DNA from 2 places in the Pseudoalteromonas sp. ASV78 genome. Region 2 is predicted to be linked to the other one. Evidence: predicted binding sites of a transcription regulator. Region 2 holds the regulator's gene; the other holds the start of a gene.
What was found. Region 2 encodes LexA, which represses DNA repair genes until DNA is damaged. Its sites were predicted from a motif close to TACTGTATNNNNATACAGTA; they were not measured.

Region 1 (11,910 bases), 490 kb from region 2:
GAGACTAGGATTTCCGAATGGGGAAACCCACCTGCTTGCAGGTATCGTTAACTGAATACATAGGTTAACGAGGCGAACGCGGAGAACTGAAACATCTAAGTACCCGTAGGAAAAGAAATCAACCGAGATTCCGGAAGTAGCGGCGAGCGAAACCGGAACAGCCCTTAAGCTTATTATGTGTTAATGGAAGGCGCTGGAAAGCGCCACGATACAGGGTGATAGTCCCGTACATAAAAATGCATTTTAAGTGAAATCGAGTAGGTCGGAGCACGTGAAACTTTGACTGAATATAGGTGGACCATCATCTAAGGCTAAATACTCCCAACTGACCGATAGTGAACCAGTACCGTGAGGGAAAGGCGAAAAGAACCCCTGTGAGGGGAGTGAAATAGAACCTGAAACCGTGTACGTACAAGCAGTAGGAGCCCACTTGTTGGGTGACTGCGTACCTTTTGTATAATGGGTCAGCGACTTATATTTTGTAGCGAGGTTAACCGATTAGGGTAGCCGTAGGGAAACCGAGTCTTAACTGGGCGAATAGTTGCAAGGTATAGACCCGAAACCCGGTGATCTAGCCATGGGCAGGTTGAAGGTTGAGTAACATCAACTGGAGGACCGAACCCACTAACGTTGAAAAGTTAGGGGATGACCTGTGGCTAGGAGTGAAAGGCTAATCAAACCGGGAGATAGCTGGTTCTCCCCGAAATCTATTTAGGTAGAGCCTCGGACGAATACTTACGGGGGTAGAGCACTGTTAAGGCTAGGGGGTCATCCCGACTTACCAACCCTTTGCAAACTCCGAATACCGTAAAGTACTATCCGGGAGACACACGGCGGGTGCTAACGTCCGTCGTGAAGAGGGAAACAACCCAGACCGCCAGCTAAGGTCCCAAAGTCATAGTTAAGTGGGAAACGATGTGGAAAGGCCCAGACAGCCAGGAGGTTGGCTTAGAAGCAGCCATCCTTTAAAGAAAGCGTAATAGCTCACTGGTCGAGTCGGTCTGCGCGGAAGATGTAACGGGGCTAAACTATGCACCGAAGCTGCGGATTCATCTTAGGATGAGTGGTAGGGGAGCGTTCTGTAAGCGGTTGAAGGTGTACCGGGAGGTATGCTGGACGTATCAGAAGTGCGAATGCTGACATGAGTAACGATAATGCGGGTGAAAAACCCGCACGCCGGAAGACCAAGGGTTCCTATCCCATGTTAATCAGGGTAGGGTAAGTCGACCCCTAAGGCGAGGCCGAAAGGCGTAGTCGATGGGAAACGGATTAATATTTCCGTACTTGGTATAATTGCGATGGGGGGACGGAGCAGGCTAAGCAAGCATGGCGTTGGTAGTCCATGTGAAAGTGAGTAGGCTAGTGACTTAGGTAAATCCGGGTTGCTGTTAGGCTGAGACACGAGACGAGTCACTAAGGTGATGAAGTTGCTGATGCCATACTTCCAGGAAAAGCCTCTAAGCTTCAGATTATACCGAATCGTACCCCAAACCGACACAGGTGGTCAGGTAGAGAATACTAAGGCGCTTGAGAGAACTCGGGTGAAGGAACTAGGCAAAATCGTACCGTAACTTCGGGAGAAGGTACGCTCCGATTGGTGATGAGACTTGCTCTCTAAGCTGATTGGAGCCGCAGTGACCAGGTGGCTGGGACTGTTTATTAAAAACACAGCACTGTGCAAAATCGCAAGATGACGTATACGGTGTGACACCTGCCCGGTGCCGGAAGGTTAATTGATGGGGTTATCTTCGGAGAAGCTCTTGATCGAAGCCCCGGTAAACGGCGGCCGTAACTATAACGGTCCTAAGGTAGCGAAATTCCTTGTCGGGTAAGTTCCGACCTGCACGAATGGTGTAACCATGGCCACGCTGTCTCCACCCGAGACTCAGTGAAATTGAAATCGCAGTGAAGATGCTGTGTACCCGCGGCTAGACGGAAAGACCCCGTGAACCTTTACTACAGCTTGGCACTGAACATTGAACCTACATGTGTAGGATAGGTGGGAGACTTTGAAGCAGAGACGCTAGTTTTTGTGGAGTCGTCCTTGAAATACCACCCTTGTAGTTTTGATGTTCTAACGTTGGCCCCTGAATCGGGGTTACGGACAGTGCCTGGTGGGTAGTTTGACTGGGGCGGTCTCCTCCCAAAGAGTAACGGAGGAGCACGAAGGTTGGCTAAGTACGGTCGGACATCGTACGGTTAGTGTAATGGTAGAAGCCAGCTTAACTGCGAGACAGACACGTCGAGCAGGTACGAAAGTAGGTCATAGTGATCCGGTGGTTCTGAATGGAAGGGCCATCGCTCAACGGATAAAAGGTACTCCGGGGATAACAGGCTGATACCGCCCAAGAGTTCATATCGACGGCGGTGTTTGGCACCTCGATGTCGGCTCATCACATCCTGGGGCTGAAGTCGGTCCCAAGGGTATGGCTGTTCGCCATTTAAAGTGGTACGCGAGCTGGGTTTAGAACGTCGTGAGACAGTTCGGTCCCTATCTGCCGTGGGCGTTTGAGAATTGAGAGGGGTTGCTCCTAGTACGAGAGGACCGGAGTGAACGAACCGCTGGTGTTCGGGTTGTCATGCCAATGGCATTGCCCGGTAGCTACGTTCGGAACTGATAAGCGCTGAAAGCATCTAAGCGCGAAGCAGGCCTCGAGATGAGTTCTCACTAGACTTTTAAAGTCTCTGAAGGGCCGTTGAAGACTACAACGTTGATAGGCAAGATGTGGAAGCATAGTGATATGTTAAGCTAACTTGTACTAATTACCCGTGAGGCTTAACCATACAACGCCAAACGCGTTTTATGTGATAGTTGAACAAGCGAAGAAGTTAAGATTGTAGGTCGTGATTTATCGCGACAACTAAAGTAGATTTACTGACAGCTTTAAGCGATAAGCTTTAAGTTGTAAGAAGACAATTATCAGCCATTTTCCAAATTTTAATTAATTGGCTCGAAAGAGCGGATTAATACCAAATTTGCTTGGTGACAATAGCGTTTTGGACCCACCTGACCCCATGCCGAACTCAGTAGTGAAACGAAACAGCGCCGATGATAGTGTAGCATTTGTTATGTGAAAGTAGGTCATCGCCAGGCTCCAAATTAAAGAAACCCGTTACAGCGATGTGACGGGTTTTTTGTTGTTTAAAAGAAAGGTTCTAGTTCCTAGGTCCTAGGCGCTAGGTTGCTAGGCGGTCATTACGTAAGTGTCCGACAAAACACACTTAGCATGTCCCCGGTCTATGATAGTGTCGCATTTGTATGTGGCTCTCTGCCGCTGTGGGCACTACGTCATCGCCAGGCTCCAAATTAAAACAATCCATATTCTTCAGTTTCTTCTGCCTGTTGATGCATTAAGTGTTGTGGTCTGAAAATAGCACTTGGGTCTATGAGTACGCTATGTTTATGTTCAAGTTTAATCAATCCTCGCATCATATTTTTGGTCTGCGGATCAATATCAAAACCGACATCTGTGAGTTTATCTAAAGGTTTGATATCTTCTTTTTTATAGCTGATATTATCTTCAACCTTATCGACCAATAGCCCGATGTGAGGGTTCCTACCATCTTTAGTGGTAAAAATGATAATTGGCTTATGATCGAGTAGGATCTGTTCTTTCGCTGATTCAAATAATCTGATGAGTTGCATGAAGTTACTGTTGCGCTCTATGTTCAGCTCAGTCATCGCTTGTGTTATATTGCTTTGTTTTACTAACTCAATTATCTTATTTGCACGCATATATAGTCGGCTGTGGGGAATTTTAAAGCGCTCTATAATTGCTTTGAGATCTTCGTTTTCAGTTTTGAAGTTACTGTACCATTTTGCAAAATTTGATTGCTGAACATCAGTATTATGAGCAAAGGGTTGATTATGCTTGATACTATTTTCCAGTGCAGCAAACCATTGTTGTTGCTTTTGTTGCCACTCGCTAAATAATTCGACCAATGCTTGATTGGTTTCTTGTGTTGATTGTTTATTAAGAATAATCCCTAAATCAAAGATCGGGGTTGGGGTTTCCATATAATCTTTAACACCAATAAAGCTTTTATTGTCGTTTGGTAATGAGGTTAAATTATCTTCAAAGCGTTCAGTTAAAAGTATGTCGAGAATTTTTAATGAAATCGTCTTTTGGCCTACCCTAAAATTAATTAAATCCATACAGCCCTCATCTCCTAGATTGATAGATTAAGAATAGAACATTATTTAGAAAACGCAGTTATTTTGTTACCGCACAGAGCGGTAGACGATATGTTTATTTTTATCAGTTTTATTGATGAATAACGCGTTTATTTGTTTATCTTCACTGAAAATAATATTTAGGCGCTGCATCAAACAATTATGTTGCAGTGGTTGAGGGCAGCGTTGTGCCGCGGCAGTAAATACCATTGCATTCAGATAGCCTTCAAAGTGGATGCGATTTGGTTTGTTAATATTGGCCAGTGCCATATCTTGTAAGAATTCACGGCACCAATAGGCGCTGCATTTATGTGGGTTTGGCACGACTTCGGTGACCATCACTTCACTAGGGTATTTAAGCCGCGCAAATAGGTCTGAACTTGAAGCAAAAGAAACGCTAGTGTATTCAGGGGTAAATTGTTGCTCATAGGCGTTATTTATAAACTCTGATAATGGCTTATAAGTACCTACTAAACTAATGGCAGTCACGCCACTGGCTTTAAGTGTTTTTAGGGCGTTTGCAATATCATGGCTATTACGTTGAAAGCGTGCGACTTTAACTGGTTTTAGGTTAAATTTAGCGAGCGATTTTCTTAGCCCTGACTCTACTACGAAGCCAAACTCATCAGCTTGAATTAACAATCCAATTCGACTGTGATTCTTTTCTTCGACGAGGTATTTTATTTGTTCGTCAGCTTCATCTTCATAGCTGGCGCGTAGATTAAACACATTCATTTTTGGCTGATAATGCAAAAATTCGGCGCCGCTGTAAGGCATTAAATAAGGAGTTTGTAACTTTTCAAGCAGAGCAGAAACCGCGAAGCTTGTTGGTGTGCCCATGGCTCCAAATAGCGCATCGACTTGGTCTTTATAAATGAAGTGACGAGTATTACGAACTGCTCGCCTTGGCTCGTAACCATCATCGGCAACAATAAGCTGCACTTGAGCCCCATTGATGCCGCCACTTTTATTTAGCTTGTTAAAATAGACATTACTACCTTGGTAAAGTTGTTCACCAATTTGTTTTGCAGGCCCGGTTAAGGCGGTAGACATACCTAGTTTTATAACGGGTTTGTTTTTGGCATAGGCAAAGTGGCCGGTAAAGAATAGCAGCAATAAAACAACACTAAGGTAATTTCTTAAGTAAATATTGCTCATACCAATTAGTTACAGCCTGTTTTAATTGTTTATCGAGTGATTTTTTACCGCTGATCTGTAGAGCTGTTTGTGTCTTTTGAGGTGACCAGTTTTGTAATATTAGCCTAATAAAAAGGCATTTGGTATTTTCATCGCAGGTTAACAGGCTGCGAGGTGTGCACCAAAGTGTCCGCCATAGTAAAGGTTTTATGGCGTGTAATTGATAGTCTGTTGTTAATAAAGATTTTAATCGTTTATCTAAGTGGCGATCTACCTGCTGTGGCATAAAAGCTGTAAGTACTTGTTCGATTAATTGCTGATCTAGTTGGTTAAAATGATCGAGTAGTTGCAATGCAAAATCAGACTGAAATTCGCTTTCTAGTTGCCTGTTTAAGGTATTGTCTCGACTTAAACTTTTTAGTACCAGTGTAGCATGTTCTGCGGTTGCTTTATCTTGTTTGAACCCTAGTTTGACTAGATTAAAGCCCGCCGCTTGCCAAAACTTTAGTAAGCTGGCATTTGCACCAAAACTGGCACCAAACCAATGGCAGCTTGCAGTTAATTGTTGCTCGCAATGCGCAAGTAACTTTGAACCAATCTTGTTGTTATGGTGCGATGGTGCAACAGCAATGCGGACAACACGAGCGCAGTTTAAGGTGAGTATACTTGGCTCAACGGTTAACTGCGCTAAGGTTTGCGCCATTAAGTGGCCTTGCGGGCGGCGTTGGCCACTGGCAATCTGTTCACTTATTGTTGTATTTAAACCGCCTTCAATAGCAATTAAACATACCCCAAGAAGCGTATCACGTTGTTGGCAGACAAAAATACGCTGTGCTGTAGCATCCAGCAGGTGGCGTAAATCATTCACACTAGTTTGATAGTGCGCTAACGACAATAAGCCCATGACTTGGCGAAGTCGCGCTTCATCGTGGGCCAATTCCGTTGTTTTCAGCTCGCTAAACTCAAGTGCCGCATTATTAAACTCACTACTTGTATAGTCTGCATCTAGGGCTAAGAGTTTACAAATATGTTGTTCAAGAGGATCCGCTGGAGCAAAACGTATTGGTAGCTCTAAATTAACACTGCGCATATTTTTGAAGTGCTTTTCTAAATAACGTTTAAAGCGCAAAGTATAACCGCGGCCGTTACCTTCATAACCAATCATAGTGCTGGCAAATACAATGCGCGGATAATGAGCAAGCATTTTGATAAGCATAGGCACTGGAATTGCTGCGGCTTCGTCAACTAGCAGCACATCGCATTGAGGCTGCTCATTTAATAGTTGATCTGGTGCAATATAACGTAAGTTAGCGAGCTGTTTTTGTTGTGCTTGATAATGACAGCCTCGCATAGCTGCAAAATGTTTAAAGCAGCTATGTAGAGCTGTAAATTGTTGTGAACAGATAATAATGTTTTTATCGCTAAGCTTTGCTGCTGCAAGGCCGAGTGCCGCAGATTTGCCTCGGCCACGATCAGCAGTGATCAATAATGGCCGGTTCGCTCTTCCCGTTGCGGTTTTAATTATTTGCTCAACACAATACTGTTGCTCTGTAAGTGAAAGTACACCAGTTTCGGGGCTCACTTTAGGAGGCGGCTGCCAACCTTCCGTTTGGCTAAAATGCAGTAGTGAGTTATCGCTAAGCAAACCAGCTAAACGTTGATTAAAGTAACTGTGCTGGCGTTGTTGCGCAAATGATTGAAAGGTTTCGAGGGCTGGATCGCACCAATGCTGTAAATCAGCCAGCTCTGGTAATAATAAAATAAATAACCCGCCAGCTTGCACTGTGCCGCTGAGAGCGGCGAGTTTATCTGGGGCTAAGCCACTAAAGCCATCATAAATAACATGTTGAAATTCTTGGCCGAGGATCTGATGAGTATGTTCAGGCCAGCTACTATTTTTGAGCTCACGGCTGGCTGATAATACCTTGCACAGGGGGTGGTTCAGTTGCTTAAGTAACTCATTGGCTTGCTGGTAACACCAATTTTGCTCGCCAGTAACTAATAGCAGTTGCCTATGTTTTGCATAGGCAAGTTGCGTGAGGAACGATGCTAATTGCGGACTAAATAGCTTGCAGTCGTGCATAAACAGTTACTAACCACTTACTACCAAAGTCATCAAAATTCACTTGTACGCGAGATTGAGCGCCACTGCCTTCGTAATTAATAACTGTTCCCATACCAAATTTAGCATGTAATACATGCTGCCCTAAGTTAAAGCCACTTTCTTCAAATGCTGCATGACTCACCGATGAGCTAAATCGGCCAGCTGCAGGCGGGCGCGATACTTGGGTTTTTATACGAATTTCTTCAATGCAATCTTCTGGCATTTCACGTAAAAAGCGTGATGGGCTATGGTATTTTTCTTGACCATAAAGACGACGGCTTTCAGCGTGGCTAATATAGAGTTTTTCCATGGCGCGAGTCATGCCTACGTAACAAAGACGGCGTTCTTCTTCTAAGCGGCCTGATTCCTCGTTACTTTGCTGTGATGGGAACATGCCTTCTTCAACACCAACCATAAATACCAGCGGGAACTCTAGGCCTTTCGCTGAGTGCAGTGTCATCATTTGCACGGCATCTTCATGTTCTTCAGCTTGGCCATCACCCGACTCCAGGGAGGTATAAGCCAAGAATCCTTGCAGTGGTGAGCTAAACTCTTCATCTTCTGGGAGTTCGTATTGGCCACAGGCGCTGATCAGCTCTTCTAAGTTTTCTACCCGAGCACGGCCTTTTTCGCCTTTTTCAGCTTGATACATAGCCATAAGGCCCGATGTTTGAATCGCGTATTTGGCTTGCTCTTCTAGCGTGAGATCGCCAATTTTGTCTTCAATGTGCTCAACCAGCTCAACAAACTTAGTTACAACACTAGCCGCACGCCCTGATAGATGCTGTTGCTCAACAATGGCTTTTGCAGCGTACCAAAGCGGCAGTGATTCACTGCGTGCACAATCACGAATATGGCTTAGGGTTTTGTCGCCAATACCGCGGGCTGGGGTGTTAATAACACGCTCAAAAGCGGCATCGTCTTGGCGATTGCCAACAAGGCGTAAATACGCCAGTGCGTCTTTAATCTCTTGGCGTTCGAAAAAGCGCATACCGCCGTAAATGCGGTATTTTAAGCCTTCTTGTAGCATGGCTTCTTCAAGTACCCGCGATTGCGCGTTACTACGGTATAAAATCGCAGCGTCTTGTAATGCATTACCAGCATTGAGCCAACTACGCAATTTACTGCTGACAAAGCGGGCTTCGTCTAATTCGTTAAAAGCGGCATAAACAGAAATAGGCTCGCCATCATTGCCATCGGTCCAGAGGCTTTTACCCATCCGGTCTGAATTATTTTGAATAAGCGCATTAGACGCTTTTAGAATAGTAGCAGTAGAACGATAGTTTTGCTCGAGGCGAATTGTTTCGGCTTCAAAGTCGGTTAAAAAGCGTTTGATGTTTTCAATTTTTGCACCGCGCCATCCGTAAATACTCTGGTCATCATCACCAACAATCATAATGCTGTTGGTATCGCCGGCGAGTAATTTAAGCCATGCATATTGAATGGTGTTGGTATCTTGAAATTCGTCTACTAGCATATGAGCAAAACGTTGCTGGTAGTGACGTAGTAAGGTTGGATTGTTTTTTAGAACCTCAAAACTACGCAGTAATATTTCGGCAAAATCAACTAATCCAGCACGGTCACAGGCTTCTTGATAAGCGGTATAGACCTTAAGCATCATTTGCTCATTGATGTCATAAGCTTGGATATCTTTGGGGCGCAGGCCTTCATCTTTCTTGGCGCTGATATACCAACCAAACTGTTTCGCAGGCCACTTTTTGTCATCAATATTCATGGCTTTTAATAAGCGTTTGATCATGCGTAGTTGATCGTCTGAATCTAAAATCTGAAACGCTTCTGGTAAGTTAGCTTCACGGTGATGGGCGCGCAAAATACGATGTGATAAGCCATGGAAAGTACCAATCCACATACCACCGACGGGGGCTTTAAGAGCCTCTTCAACGCGGGTTCGCATTTCTTTGGCAGCTTTATTGGTAAAGGTTACTGCAAAAATACTGTAAGCAGAGGCTTGCTCTACTTGCATGAGCCAAGCGATACGATGAACGAGTACTCGAGTTTTTCCTGAGCCTGCGCCAGCCAGCACCAACATATTTTGAAGTGGGGCAGCAACTGCATCCCGTTGCTTATCATTTAAACCGTCGAGTAATTCTGAAACGTCCATCATCACGCCTTTTCAATCAATATTAAAAGCAGTATAACAGGTGTTTTTGTTAGGCTAAATAAAATACTGTTTTTATAACCAGTTAATTTAACGGATCCTCTGAAGGCTTTAAAAACTTAATGATTCATTTATAGCCATTTTTTAGCTAAGCTAGAACAACAGTATTAAGTTACATCGCCAATTTGACTTATATTTAGTAAAAATCACGATTTAAGCCAGTTTTTAGTAAGGCTCTTGTTTTTAACTTGTTGATTTTTAATAATTAAATAATTGGCATGAAGAATGTAAGTAGATAACAATAAAATTTAATTAATAATTGAGGTTAACATGGCAGAGCAAGGTTCAGGCGGTAATGTGATCGCAGCGATTTGTAATATATTTTTCCCAGGTTTAGGGCAGTTAGTACAAGGCCGGATCATGGCGGCAATTGCTTTCTTCCTAGCGTGGGTTATTAGTGGCGCGCTTATTTATGTTGCGATTGGTTTTATATTGCTGCCTATAGTCTATATTTGGGCAATCATTGATGCCGCTCGGTTTAGATCTTACCGGTAGCTGTGTCACTTAAAAGAATAGCGCTTTTTAGCGCTATTTTTGTATCTGGCTTTATTTATTCAGCACTGACTAGGGTATAATCCCGAGCATTAGTTGTATTTAGGTAAAGTTATGGAATACCAATTTATACGCGATCCAATCAGTGGCCTGCGGATTAAAATTAGCAGTGAACATGCAGTTATTGGTCGTTGGTTAAATGAAGAGATCGGCAAAGACAAAATTGCCATGGTACAGGCTTTAATAGCCTCAGTATCAAGTAGTTTTGAGCCGTTAACGCTACAGGGCCAAGAAATTGATTTGATTTTAAATAAAGATGAAGCCATTTTTGAAGCCCATGCCTTGCACCAAGACTCAGAAGACTTATTTGCTTATCAAGATGATGAACTGATGCTCGAAGAAAATGGTTTAAGCAGTGGCTGTGGTTTTGAAGATTTTGTAGATCTGATTAATTCATGGCAAGAATTTACCACCGGCAGGTAAGCAGAGGGTTAAAGCCCTCTGCTAATTACGCTATTGCTCAGATACAGATTTTACTGCCGCTAATAGTAAACTTTCAGTAAGGCGAACTTTATAATTAGGGTTTGCGTACTGAAAATGCACTAAACCTTTCTGGTCAATTACAAAAACTGCCGGCACAGGTAAGGCTACCTTCGCCTTACCATCAAGAGACACAAAATTTACCCCTAGTTTATTACGATAAATAGTCGCGGTTTTATCATCAAGGTAAAAAGCTAAACCAAGCGCTTGGCTAAGTAATAGGCTATCGTCAGAAAGTAGCTGATAATTTGGTGAATCTATTTTGCTTTCAGCCAATTTTTCTGGACTATCTGGTGATACTGCAATAATTTGCGCACCTAGGTCAGCGAGTTCAGCTTCAATTTTTTGCACATTCGCTAATTGCTTCGAGCAATATGGGCACCAACCACCACGGTATACGATAAGCACCGTTGTTTTTTCAGCAAAACGTTCAGCTAAAGTAACATTTTTACCTGTTTTATCTTTCAGTGTGATTGCTGGCACTGTTAAGCCGGGCATCAATGGACTAACTTTTTCAGCCTGATCCGCAATATTTGTAGCCGTTGCAGCAGCCACTGATGTAGCCATTGATACAGTAATTGCGAATGAACAAGCGCGTAGGATTGCTTTTAACATGTAAGTCTCTAATAATTTTTTAAACGTGTGGTATATAAGATAGGCTAATTGGAGAAATAATTTCATTAGATCTCACTTACCTGTATTATTACTGCAATTAAAATAGTAACTGGAAGAGATATGTCTGCCAATTTAAATAAACTAGTGGTGATGCTAGAAATGCAAAATGCGATGAACACCAAAGTTCATGAGCAATGGTTTAGCCAAGGCTTTGAATGGTATCGTGCTATTTGGGTTGAATGTGCAGAAATGCTTGATCATTACGGTTGGAAATGGTGGAAAAAACAAACTCCAGATACCGAGCAAGTTATTTTAGAACTGGTTGATATTTTTCATTTTGGTTTATCGCTACGCATTGATGGTGAGACTAGCTACTTGGAGCTAGCTAAGCAGCTTGAGCAACAATTAAGCGCACCGCAACAAGGCGATGATTTCAAACAAACGTTAGAGACTCTAGCAGCATCAGCTGTCGCAGAAAAAACTTTTAATGCAGCGGCATTTGCTGGTTGTATGGCGCAAATAGGCATGGATATCGATGATTTATATCGTGGCTATGTTGGTAAGAATACGCTTAACTTTTTCCGCCAAGATCATGGTTATAAAGAGGGTAGCTATATTAAAGTGTGGAATGGCCAAGAAGATAATGAGCATTTAGTTGAGGTGGTTAAA
Region 2 (11,910 bases):
TGTTATCTGATAAAACGATTGAAATCGTTAAAAGTACCGTGCCGTTATTAGCGCAAGCGGGCACCGTAGTTACCGAGCATTTTTATAATCGCATGTTTAGCCATAACCCTGAGCTGCAAGATATTTTTAATATGACTAACCAGCGCAGTGGCCGTCAGCAATTTGCACTGTTTAATGCGCTGGCCGCCTATGCGCAAAATATTGATAATTTAGCGGTGTTAAAAACAGCGCTGGCACGTATTAATCATAAGCATACCAGTATGCATATTTTACCTGAGCATTATCCAATTGTTGGAGGCCACCTAATTGGCACCTTAAAAGAGCTACTTCCTGAACAATTTACAGCCGAAGTTGAATACGCATGGCGTGAGGCATACGCACTACTTGCTGATATTTGTATTACTGAAGAGGCGGCCTTATATGAGCACAGTAAAAATAATCATGGTGGTTGGGCGGGTACTCGTGAGTTTGTGATTGCTAAAAAACACCGTGAATCTGAACTAGTAACCAGTTTTACCTTAGTTCCTGTTGATGGCGAAGCCGTGATAGCGCATAAACCTGGTCAATATTTAGGCATTAAGGTGAAACCCGAAGATGCACAATATAATGAAATTCGTCAGTATTCAATTTCCCAGCAAAGCAACGGCGAGAACTACCGTATTAGTGTGAAAAAAGAAGTACAGCCAGCTGCGGGGATTGTGTCTAATTATTTGCATACACTGGATGAAGGTTGTGTCATTGAGCTTTACCCGCCAGCAGGAGACTTCTTTTTACGCGCGAACAATAAGCCAGTGGTGTTAATTTCTGCTGGGGTTGGGCAAACGCCGATGCTAGCAATGTTGCAAACATTATTGAGCGATCAATCAAATCAACCTGTGACTTATTTACATGCATGTGAGAATCAACAACAGCGTTCATTTAGTGACTTTTTATTTGCCCAAGCCGCTGCACACTCACGATTAAATCATTATACCTGGTTGAATCACGGTGGTGAGGGCGCTGACTTTATTGGTTTGATGGATGTAAAGCGTGTTGCAGAGCAATTACCGCTCACACAAGGTGATTTTTATATTTGTGGCCCAACGGGCTTTATGGCTGCAATTAAACAGCAATTAATTGCCCTTGGGGTAGATGCCACACGCATTCATTATGAGGTATTTGGCCCACATCAAGCTATTTAGCGCGCAGTAACAAGGCGCGACATGCGCCTTTGATATTTTAGAGAACGGTGTTGCTCTGTTGCGCTGCCAAAGCTTGGTTTTGCCATGCGGTAAATAATTTTTGCTGTTTGTCGGATATTTTTAAACCGTAGGTTTTTTGCATATAAAAATAAGCATCGGCAATGCGCTTGCGGGCATAAAAGGGCGGTTCTATTACTCGCTGTTTAAAATCGACTTTTACTTGGCAACTGCCATATTGGCTTGCGTTGCCTGTAATCATGCCAAAACGATAGTTAGAGCGGTCGGCATTTATCTCACCAATTGCTGGAGCCAAATTATTAATATCGGCTTCCATTTTACGAAACTGTGCACTGGTTTTAATGCAGTTTTTTCGGCCGCCATTTTGCCAACATTGCAGTTGGTGGCCAAATTCCCAGGCCGGCACTATATGTTCCCATTCAATCCGAACGGCACGGGCGTTGGGCTTGCCTGAGCGTGTTATGGCATTACGAGGTACATAACCGCACGCATTCGGGTCGGGCACCAGTTTTTTGCCTTGGCGCTTTATATCGCAGCCACAGTAAATACTTTTAGCATCGCTGGGTAAGGTTTTTATAAGGTGTTTTTTGGCGCTTGAGAAGCTAGTAAATTGCTCCGCGTAGAGGTTAAAACTCAGGCAAACAAAAACTAGCGCAAGAATAAAATGCGGCATATCCAATCACTTTAGTGTACAACAGGAAGCGCTATTTTAGAGTGATTATTCAACGAGGTAAATCAGTTGAACGGTGTATGTTGATAAAAATGCAATGACATAACAGACCAAGCAATCGTCATGCCTTGCTACTATTTACTGTAATGTTTACGACGGCGCAGGCGTAGATTTTGTAGTAAAAGTAGTATGCCCGTGATGCAAAACAGTACGCTAGTGGCTGAAAAACTAATCAGTAATGGGTTATTAAAGTCTTCACGCTCATCGTAATCCATAATATGTAGCATCCAGAAAAAGTCGAATATGCGCCATATTGTGCTGCGAACGCTAATAACTTGGCCATTAATTGCAGATAAATATAAGGTTGTACTCCATCGATCATCGAATTGCACTTGCCATAGGTTTGCTTTGTAGCCCACTTCTCTGGGGCCGGCTTCAAGTTGTATGGCGTGTTTTACAGCTGCGTTAATTAACAGGTGAGCTTGAGCATTGGCAATAATATTCTGCTGCGTTGGCGCAGCTAATGGTTGCCCGGTGCGGCCATTAAAACTCGATTCTCCTTGGCTGGTAGCAACAATAATAATCGGGGTAGTTAAAAAATGACTATAAGTGATCCGCATTGGCTCACTTATTTGTGCAACAATGTTATCGAGTGAAGCCGAGTAGTCTTGACGCTGAAATGGATTATCTAATTGCCGTGCCGCTAAATGCTTACCGTGTACTTTTGCAAGTGGTATTGCACTCATTACTAAGCCGCCTAGCAACCATGCAAAAATTTGTAGTGCTAATAAGTAACCTAGCCACTTGTGGAGCTTACGCGCATATTTAAAAATGCGTTTATTCATTACTACTGCCTGCTTGTTATTATTAGGGCGCTATTCTATAAATTATATCGAGTTTGCCAATGCGGCAAATTGTCGCAGATAATAAAATCCACAGTTGATTTGGTATAAATGTGAAATTAGGTTAAAGTTTGCGTTGTTATTAACGTAGGGTAAAAATGAAACAATGTCGGAAATTCAATTTTTAAATGTAGATCTAGAGCTTGAATCAAAGCAAGATATTAGCTTGCTAGTTGCGGACTTAAAAAAAACTGCTGTGGTTTTGCATTACGATAAAGATGAGTACCGTCAACTTGCACGTATTGAGTCTAAACTAGAGGTTACTTCACCAGATAAAGCAATTAACCATTTATGTGAATTGATTGAGTCTTGCTCGCGCAATGCATTAAAACAGTGGTTATCATGCTCAAAGCGCACCTTTGATATTGGCTTTGAATCGGGCACTTCGCCAAAATGCTTTAATCAAGCGCTCAGTGCCGATACTTTATTGCGTATTTCTGCGATTGGTGCAGGTATTGAAATTACAATTTATCCACTTTCAAACTAGCCTTTACGCTCTACAACTGCTGCGGTCATTCTTGATACGCAGCACAGTTCCCCACGACTATTAGTGATTTTTACTTCCCATACAGATGTGCGCTTGCCTAAGTGCAGTGGCCTTGCTATCGCGGTTAATATACCATTACGTGATGCTTTTAAATGATTAGCATTGATCTCTTGGCCAACACAATAAAACTTCGTAAAATCAACTACAAAGTTTGCAGCATAACTAGCCACCGTTTCTGCAAGCACAACATTTGCGCCGCCATGTACCATGCCCATCGGGTTATGATGAGCAGGGATTGCAGGCATGGTTGCTGCTAAATAATCATCGCCTATTTCACTTATTTCAATGCCCATGGTTTTCATTAATGTGCCTTGACCACTTATACCGTCATCAAGTTGTTTACATTGCGCTAGGGTGATCGGTTGATACCAAATACTCATCAGTCTACCTCATTAATTTATTTACTAAATCAGTCTACACTTTTAAACATTTTTCTACAGTTAAGATCATAAAAATAGCTAAAATGTACCTTTATTATGTATTTGTTAATAGGCTTAAAGGATGAAGTTAAACGTACTTGGCTTTAGTGCAATACTGCTTATGAGTGTACTTGCTCAGGCTCCAGTTGTAGCTGCTACACAGCATCAACTGGATATTGGTTTTACCGATCTTGCCGGTTTAGATGAGTCATTTTTAGGCGCGCGTTATCGTTACTTTGCTCAAGATCTTGAGTCTCTAACTGGACCATATGAATTTAAAGCCCACTTAAATCGAGTGAATAACTATGCTGTTGGCGGATTCTCGAATGGTGATTTTAACTATTTAAATATCGATGCTGCCGCTTATGGCCCTGAGGGGTTAGTTATGCAGGCCAGCCTGCAAAGGATCTCCGATGATAACAAAGATTGGCGAGATACCGATTATTTAGTAAGTGCAGCACTTGGTAAGCAGATGAATGAACAGCTGCAACTTGGCTTTAACGCTTATTACAGTCGAGCTGAAAGCTACAATATTAACTGGCAGCAGAACACCGAAAACGTCTCGGTAGAGTGGACTTATGCGCCTTATGTGCGCTGGACTGATATTGATAATAACCAAGGTTGGGATTTAGAGTTAAAACAATTAGCGGGACGTTATCGCTATGTGCAAGGGCGGGCATTTTATTATGTAAATCAGGCATGGTCAGTAGGATTAATTGCCAATATTCGTAATACCGATAACCTCAGTGACAACTATGAACTGCAAACACAATATTGGTTTAATCAACATGTCGCATTAAAATTAGGTTTAGGCTCAGCGCTTGATTCCGGAAGTGGCTTAAATAGTATGAGCTTGTTATTAACGGCGCGATTTTGAGCCAATTTATATTTGCGATTTTCAGATAACTGTATATACTCACAGTTAAATGTACTGTATGGAAAACCAGTTGTATGCGCCCATTAACGAATCGCCAAGCTCAAATTCTCGAACTTATTAAAGTATTTATTAAAGATACCGGTATGCCGCCAACCCGTGCTGAGATTGCGCAAACGCTAGGTTTTAAAAGTGCTAATGCAGCGGAAGAACATTTGAAAGCACTGGCTAAAAAGGGCGTAATTAAAATGAAGCCCGGTGCTAGCCGTGGTATTCAGTTGGTTGAAGAAGAAGAGCCAGAACAACTTGGTTTACCGCTAATTGGTCGGGTAGCTGCTGGTGAGCCAATCTTGGCACAACAGCATGTTGAGAGTCACTGCCAAGTTGACCCATTATTATTTAAACCAGCAGCAGACTTTTTATTACGAGTGCAGGGCATGAGTATGAAAGACATTGGCATTATGGATGGTGATTTACTGGCAGTACACAGCACTCAAGTTGCGGAGAATGGCCAAGTGGTGGTTGCCCGTGTTGATGATGATGTAACAGTAAAGCGCTTTGAAAAAGCAGGTAAAAAAGTTTTTTTGCATGCCGAAAATGATGAATTTGCGCCTATCGAAGTTGATCTTGAGCATGAATCTTTCAATATTGAGGGATTAGCGGTTGGAGTGATCCGTAACGCTGATTGGATGTAAGTTTTTTGTTTACTATTTTGCACCAAATTGGTGAAGTTTGGTGCTTTGATTTTTTTTACCTCTTTAATGGCTAAATTTCATACTTAGCTATGCCCCTCAAGCCCTTGTCAGCTCTACTTATACGTTACTTTTAGCCCACTACTACTCCCCTTCATTACAAAATAACGCGCTGATTTCTAGTTATTATTTATGCACCAAAAGAGAAATTAATTACTCCTAAAACTTGCTAATTGTTCGTTTTTTAACTAATTGGTTAATACACTGTGTTAACACTTGTCTTTAAAAGTTGCGAAGTTTTACGCAAAAGCACTTTCCAGAGGCAGAGTTAATTACCAGTTACAATAAAAAAATAACGAATTGGCGTGAAAAAGCAGTGCCGCCTTTTCGCTTTGCGTCTTGCAATAGCATCAAAAGGAGCCGTCACATGGGTAAACTGAGCTCTACCTTGTGGCTTATATTACTTATGCTTCCGCAGCAATTGTTGGCTAATAGCCAATTTAATATGCGCGAAGGTGTAACCGATATAAGTAATAATGTTTATCAACTGCACATGACTATATTTATTATTTGTTGTGTGATCGGGGTGATTGTATTTGCCGTTATGTTTTGGGCGTTAATACATCACCGAAAATCAAAAGGGGCAATTCCAGCCCAATTCCACGAAAGCACTAAAGTTGAAATACTTTGGACTGCTATTCCATTTGTTATTTTGATTGGTATGGCAATTCCTGCCACAAAAACCTTAATTGCGATGGAAGATGCGAGTAAAGCTGATCTGACCATCAAAATTACTGGTTCACAATGGAAATGGCATTATGAGTATATGGGCGAAGATGTGGCTTTTTACTCTATTTTATCGACTCCGCAAGAACAAATAACTAATCAAGCTGATAAAACGACGACCTACTTACTTGAAGTAGACAAGCCCTTAGTCTTACCGGTTAACAAAAAAGTGCGTTTTTTAATGACTTCAGATGATGTGATCCACTCTTGGTGGGTGCCTGATTTTGCGGTGAAAAAAGATGCTAATCCAGGGTTTATCAATGAAACGTGGACGAAAATTAATGAAGAGGGCATTTACCGCGGGCAATGTGCAGAACTATGCGGCAAAGATCACGGTTTTATGCCCGTGGTTGTGGAAGCTAAATCTGAGCAAGACTTTGCCACATGGCTGGCTGATGCTAAACAAGCGAAGCAAAAAGCGGCCGCCGCGGATGCAGCGTTACTAGATCAAACATTATCGAAAGAAGAGTTAATGACGCTGGGTGAGCAGGTCTACATGGCTAGTTGTGCAGCATGTCATCAACCTACGGGTATGGGGTTACCAGGGGTGTTCCCCGCAGTTAAGGGCAGCCCTGTTGTACTTGGTGATATTAAAGATCATATCGATGTAGTAATACATGGTCGCCCAGGCACTGCGATGCAAGCATTTGCTAAGCAGCTATCAATTAAACAATTAGCAGCGGTTATTACCTATAAACGAAATGCGTGGGGTAACGATACTGGCGATGTTATTCAACCGAGTCAGATTCAAGCTGAGCTTGATGCAACATCGGAGGCTAAATAAATGAGTAGCGTAATAGAACAACACGATAATACAGCTGCACATCATGATGATGGGCATCATCACGGCGCAAAAGGGTTTAAGCGCTGGTTATATACAACCAATCATAAAGATATCGGCAGTTTATATTTAATCTTCTCGCTCACTATGTTTTTAATAGGTGGCGCCATGGCTATGGTGATCCGAGCTGAATTATTCCAGCCAGGACTGCAGTTAGTCGACCCGCACTTTTTTAATCAAATGACCACAGTACATGGTTTGATCATGGTATTTGGTGCGGTTATGCCTGCCTTTACAGGACTGGCAAACTGGATGGTGCCCTTAATGATTGGCGCGCCAGACATGGCACTGCCACGGATGAACAACTGGAGTTTTTGGATTTTACCGTTCGCGTTTTTAATTCTATTAGCGTCATTGTTTATGCCTGGCGGCGGGCCTGCATTTGGTTGGACTTTTTATGCACCGCTCTCCACCACTTACAGTAATGATAACACTGCGTTATTTGTGTTTGCCGTGCACATTATGGGTATCAGCTCAATTATGGGCGCAATTAATGTCATTGTGACCATAGTGAATATGCGCGCACCAGGGATGACCTGGATGAAACTCCCGCTATTTGTTTGGACTTGGCTAATCACCGCATTTTTACTAATAGCAGTTATGCCAGTATTAGCTGGTGCTGTGACTATGGTGTTGACTGATAAATACTTTGCTACTAGCTTTTTTGATGCCGCTGGTGGTGGCGATCCGGTGATGTTCCAACATATCTTTTGGTTTTTTGGTCACCCTGAAGTGTATATTATGATCCTGCCAGCCTTTGGTATTATCTCGACCATAGTGCCGACCTTCTCTCGTAAGAAATTATTTGGTTATGCCTCTATGGTATATGCCACCTCCTCGATTGCCTTATTAAGCTTTATTGTTTGGGCGCATCATATGTTCACCACTGGTATGCCGGTAGCCGCTGAATTGTTTTTTATGTATGCAACTATGCTGATATCGGTGCCAACGGGGGTAAAAGTATTTAACTGGGTAGCCACTATGTGGCGTGGGTCAATTAGTTTTGAAGTGCCGATGTTATTCAGTATTGCGTTTATCGTGTTGTTTACCTTGGGCGGTTTTTCCGGCTTGATGTTGGCGATTACCCCTGCTGATTTTCAGTATCACGATACCTACTTTGTGGTTGCGCATTTTCATTATGTATTAGTCACAGGCGCGGTATTCTCAATCATGGCAGGGGCCTATTATTGGCTGCCGAAGTGGACGGGGCATATGTTTAATATCACCTTAGCTAAATGGCATTTCTGGCTATCTTTGGTGAGTGTGAACGTACTATTCTTCCCTATGCACTTTGTTGGCCTTGCAGGTATGCCACGGCGAATTCCTGACTATGCACTGCAATTTGCTGACTTTAACGCCATTATTAGTCTTGGTGGGTTTGCCTTTGGCTTATCGCAATTGCTATTTGTGGTAGTGGTATTTAAGTGCGCAAGAGGTGGCGATAAAGTGCCAGCGAAGGTGTGGGATGGCGCCGAAGGGTTAGAGTGGGAAGTGGATTCTCCTGCGCCATATCATACCTTTGAAACACCGCCGGAGATCAAGTAATGAGCCACGCACCACTGCTTAAGCGCTTAGTGTTGATATGCTTAGGCATGTTTGCTTTTGCCTTTGCCTTGGTGCCGTTATATGACGTCTTTTGTGATGTAACAGGACTTAATGGCAAACCATCCTTAGAGCAAGCAAAGCAAAGCACCAGCATTAATGAAACACGCGAGGTGGATGTGAGTTTTACTACCCATGCACAAAGTGGTGCACCGTTTGCGGTGCAATCAGCTGAATACAGTGTTTCAGTGCAGCCCGGAGCAATGCGCGAGGTACTGTTTAAAGCAAAAAACCTCAGCAATGAAGATAAAGTTATGCAGGCGGTACCTTCGGTATCGCCAGGAAAAGCAGCCAAATACTTACATAAAATGGCCTGTTTTTGTTTTGATCAACAGCCATTGAAAGCCGGTGAAGAGGTAGAGTTTAAATTACTTTTTTACGTCGATACAGAGTTACCAGACGATGTAGAAGAGCTGACTTTATCGTATACCGTGTTTGATATTAGTAGTCAGTTAGTGGCTAGTAATTAGGAGCAAGTGAGATGAATCAAAATTACGAAAAATACTATGTGCCATCACAAAGCCCATGGCCTATTGTGGGAGCTGTGGCGCTGTTTTTAATTGCTGTAGGTGCCGCATTGACGGTTATGCAGGTAGGCTCCGAGGGGGGCAGTGGTCATTACATACTTTACGGCGGAATAGCAATTTTGCTCTACATGCTATTTAGCTGGTTTAAGAATGTGATTGAAGAATCACATCAAGGTTTGTACTCAGCACAAATGGATCGCTCGTTTCGCCAAGGAATGAGTTGGTTTATTTTCTCTGAGGTGATGTTTTTTATGGCCTTTTTTGGCGCGTTGTTTTATGCGCGAATGATCTCAGTGCCTTGGTTAGGTGGTGCGGGCAACAACGCGATGACCAACGAAGTTTTATGGCCAACCTTTGAAGCTATGTGGCCGTTAGTGACAACCCCTGCTGGGGGCACGACACAAGCAATGGGGTGGCAGGGTTTACCATTAATAAACACATTAATCCTACTAACTTCATCGGTGACGTTGCACTTTGCGCATGTGGCAATGGAAAACAATAAACGTGGCCCACTAAAAGTCTTTTTAGGCTTCACTATTTTACTTGGCGTTGTATTTTTAGGGTTACAAGTTGAAGAGTATATTCACGCCTATCAAGACTTAGGGCTTACTTTAGATGCCGGTGTGTATGGCAATACGTTCTTCTTATTAACCGGTTTTCATGGCATGCACGTGACTCTCGGTACCATTATTTTACTGGTGGTATTTTTTAGAATTTTAAAAGGTCATTTTAGCCCTGATAAACACTTTGCATTTCAAGCGGCTGCTTGGTATTGGCACTTTGTGGATGTGGTTTGGTTGTGTTTATTTGTGTTTGTATATGTGTTGTAGGGTTAGCATTTGGATAAATGTATCCTAACTTCAACGCTGCAATAACAACAACGAGCACTACGACAGAAAACAACACGCGGCGGCCTAAATAATGTGACATTGGCCGCCCATTATCTCGGCCTGAAACCATAATAAACAATGCTCTAAATAAGTTAAAAAGTATAAACAATAACAACAGTACAATAATAATTTTAATAATCACTGGGTTCACCTTTATGCAGTTAATTTTATGGCGTAAACAAAAGCTTAGCTCAATTTTCATCGTTTGCGTGGTGATTGTTGTGGTATTGGTGTGTTTACGTTTAGGTTATTGGCAAATGCAACGAGCAGCAGCTAAAACACAGCAACTTGCTCATATCGCCAGTGTTCAAGCGCAAGGTGTAATGGATTGGCCGCAAGTGCAGGCACTGCCTAGTGACTGGAACAAAACCGGAGTTCAGGCAACTTTAACCGGCACGATAGATAATGATTACTATTGGTTATTAGATAATCAAGTTTATCAAGGGCAGGTTGGCTATGATGTGTTAACGCTGTTTAAACCCGCAACCAGCAAAAAACCGCTATTAATTAATCTTGGTTGGATTAAAGCTCCGCTTTCACGCGAGCAGTTACCGGCTATCGAGTTACCGAATCAACCCATCACAATCAATGTGCAACTGAAGCAGGGTAAGCTCAGTGGTTTCACCTTAGATAACGCCTCAATAAACAAGCTCGAAAATGACAGTTGGCCAAAGCGAGTACAAACCATAGATTTGCAGTTATTCACCCAACAAGCAGAGCAAACGATGGCTGATTTTATCGGCTATCGTCAAGGTGCTGGTGATGAGCTAGGTATACCGCATTATCAAGCTGTGGTGATGAGTCCACAAAAGCATTATGGCTATGCCGTGCAATGGCTATTAATTGCTTTGGCGTGTGTTGTGGTGGCTATTTTTGCCAGTAAAAGAAGGAATTAAAATGAAAAATAAACCCATGGTAATTTTTATCGGATGCTGTTTAGTGCCTTTAGTACTGGCTTATTTAGCATTAAAGTTAGACTGGATACCCTCTGCATCGACCAATAACGGTGAGTTTTTAACAACAGAAGTAAAAATTAAAGATTGGCAAAGTACAGAACATAAACAATGGACTATTGCCTTAAACCATCCTGAGCAATGCCGGCAGCCATGTGCTGAGCAGTTGCAAGCGCTTGATAATTTATATGTGGCGCTTGGTAAAAACCAAGGCAAGGTTGATATGGTTATTTTAGGTGCCGCACAGCAAACAGCGACCCCTTGGCCGCAACTAGCCAGTATTGATGAGCTGACGCCTGCTAGCCTCTATTTAATCGATCATATGGGCTTAGTGGTGTTGCAATACCCGTATCATGATGAGCCGCAACAAAATCGATTAACGCAAAAAGGTCTGCTCCAAGATTTAAAAAAATTACTTAACTATTCGCGTTCTAGCTGAGCAAAGGAGTGTTAACTATGTATAAAAATTATAAGCACTTAGTGTTAGCCACTTTTCTGTTATCAATTTTGGTTGTTGGCTTAGGCGCCTATACGCGCTTAAGTGATGCTGGCTTGGGGTGTCCTGATTGGCCAGGTTGTTATGGCTTTTTAACCGTACCAAAACATGCGGCTGATTTAGCTCATGTAGAGCAAAGCTACCCAGATATGATGTTTGAAACCGCCAAAGCGTGGAAGGAAATGATCCATCGCTACTTTGCTGGAGCACTCGGCTTACTTATTTTGGCGTTATTTATTTTGGCTTTTATAAAGCGTCAGCATCCAATAATGCCGGTTAAATTACCATTTTTGTTACTTGCCTTAGTTATTTTTCAAGCTGCGCTTGGGATGTGGACGGTCACTATGAATTTGCAGCCATTAATCGTGATGGGCCACTTATTAGGTGGATTTAGTATTTTATCATTGATTACATTGCTGTATCTGCGGCTAACGGCGAAACCAATTTATGGCGGTGATACGCCTGCACGGCGTTACTTTAAACTTAGTTTAGTGGCTTTAGCGGTGTTAATA

Region 1: the regulator LexA is predicted to act here: its motif matches at 9,602-9,621, upstream of uvrD (DNA helicase II).

Annotation. Positions count from the first base shown of each region.
Region 1 is NZ_JBLOPA010000001.1:2,765,925-2,777,834, reverse strand. It holds rRNA gene ACMVDV_RS12450 (23S ribosomal RNA) at 1-2,784, shown strand, start outside; rRNA gene rrf (5S ribosomal RNA) at 2,980-3,094, shown strand; gene ACMVDV_RS12440 (chemotaxis protein) at 3,308-4,156, opposite strand; gene ACMVDV_RS12435 (ABC transporter substrate-binding protein) at 4,223-5,332, opposite strand; gene ACMVDV_RS12430 (GNAT family N-acetyltransferase) at 5,301-7,394, opposite strand; gene uvrD (DNA helicase II) at 7,372-9,537, opposite strand; gene ACMVDV_RS12420 (hypothetical protein) at 9,865-10,089, shown strand; gene ACMVDV_RS12415 (YacL family protein) at 10,201-10,569, shown strand; gene ACMVDV_RS12410 (peroxiredoxin-like family protein) at 10,600-11,241, opposite strand; gene ACMVDV_RS12405 (dUTP diphosphatase) at 11,362-11,910, shown strand, end outside.
Region 2 is NZ_JBLOPA010000001.1:3,255,213-3,267,122, forward strand. It holds gene hmpA (NO-inducible flavohemoprotein) at 1-1,181, shown strand, start outside; gene ACMVDV_RS14755 (endonuclease) at 1,219-1,872, opposite strand; gene ACMVDV_RS14760 (hypothetical protein) at 2,004-2,714, opposite strand; gene ACMVDV_RS14765 (hypothetical protein) at 2,878-3,258, shown strand; gene ACMVDV_RS14770 (PaaI family thioesterase) at 3,255-3,698, opposite strand; gene ACMVDV_RS14775 (hypothetical protein) at 3,820-4,614, shown strand; gene lexA (transcriptional repressor LexA) at 4,689-5,306, shown strand; gene coxB (cytochrome c oxidase subunit II) at 5,731-6,873, shown strand; gene ctaD (cytochrome c oxidase subunit I) at 6,874-8,475, shown strand; gene ACMVDV_RS14795 (cytochrome c oxidase assembly protein) at 8,475-9,002, shown strand; gene ACMVDV_RS14800 (cytochrome c oxidase subunit 3) at 9,014-9,889, shown strand; gene ACMVDV_RS14805 (DUF2909 family protein) at 9,789-10,151, opposite strand; gene ACMVDV_RS14810 (SURF1 family protein) at 10,105-10,845, shown strand; gene ACMVDV_RS14815 (transmembrane cytochrome oxidase associated protein) at 10,847-11,341, shown strand; gene ACMVDV_RS14820 (COX15/CtaA family protein) at 11,359-11,910, shown strand, end outside.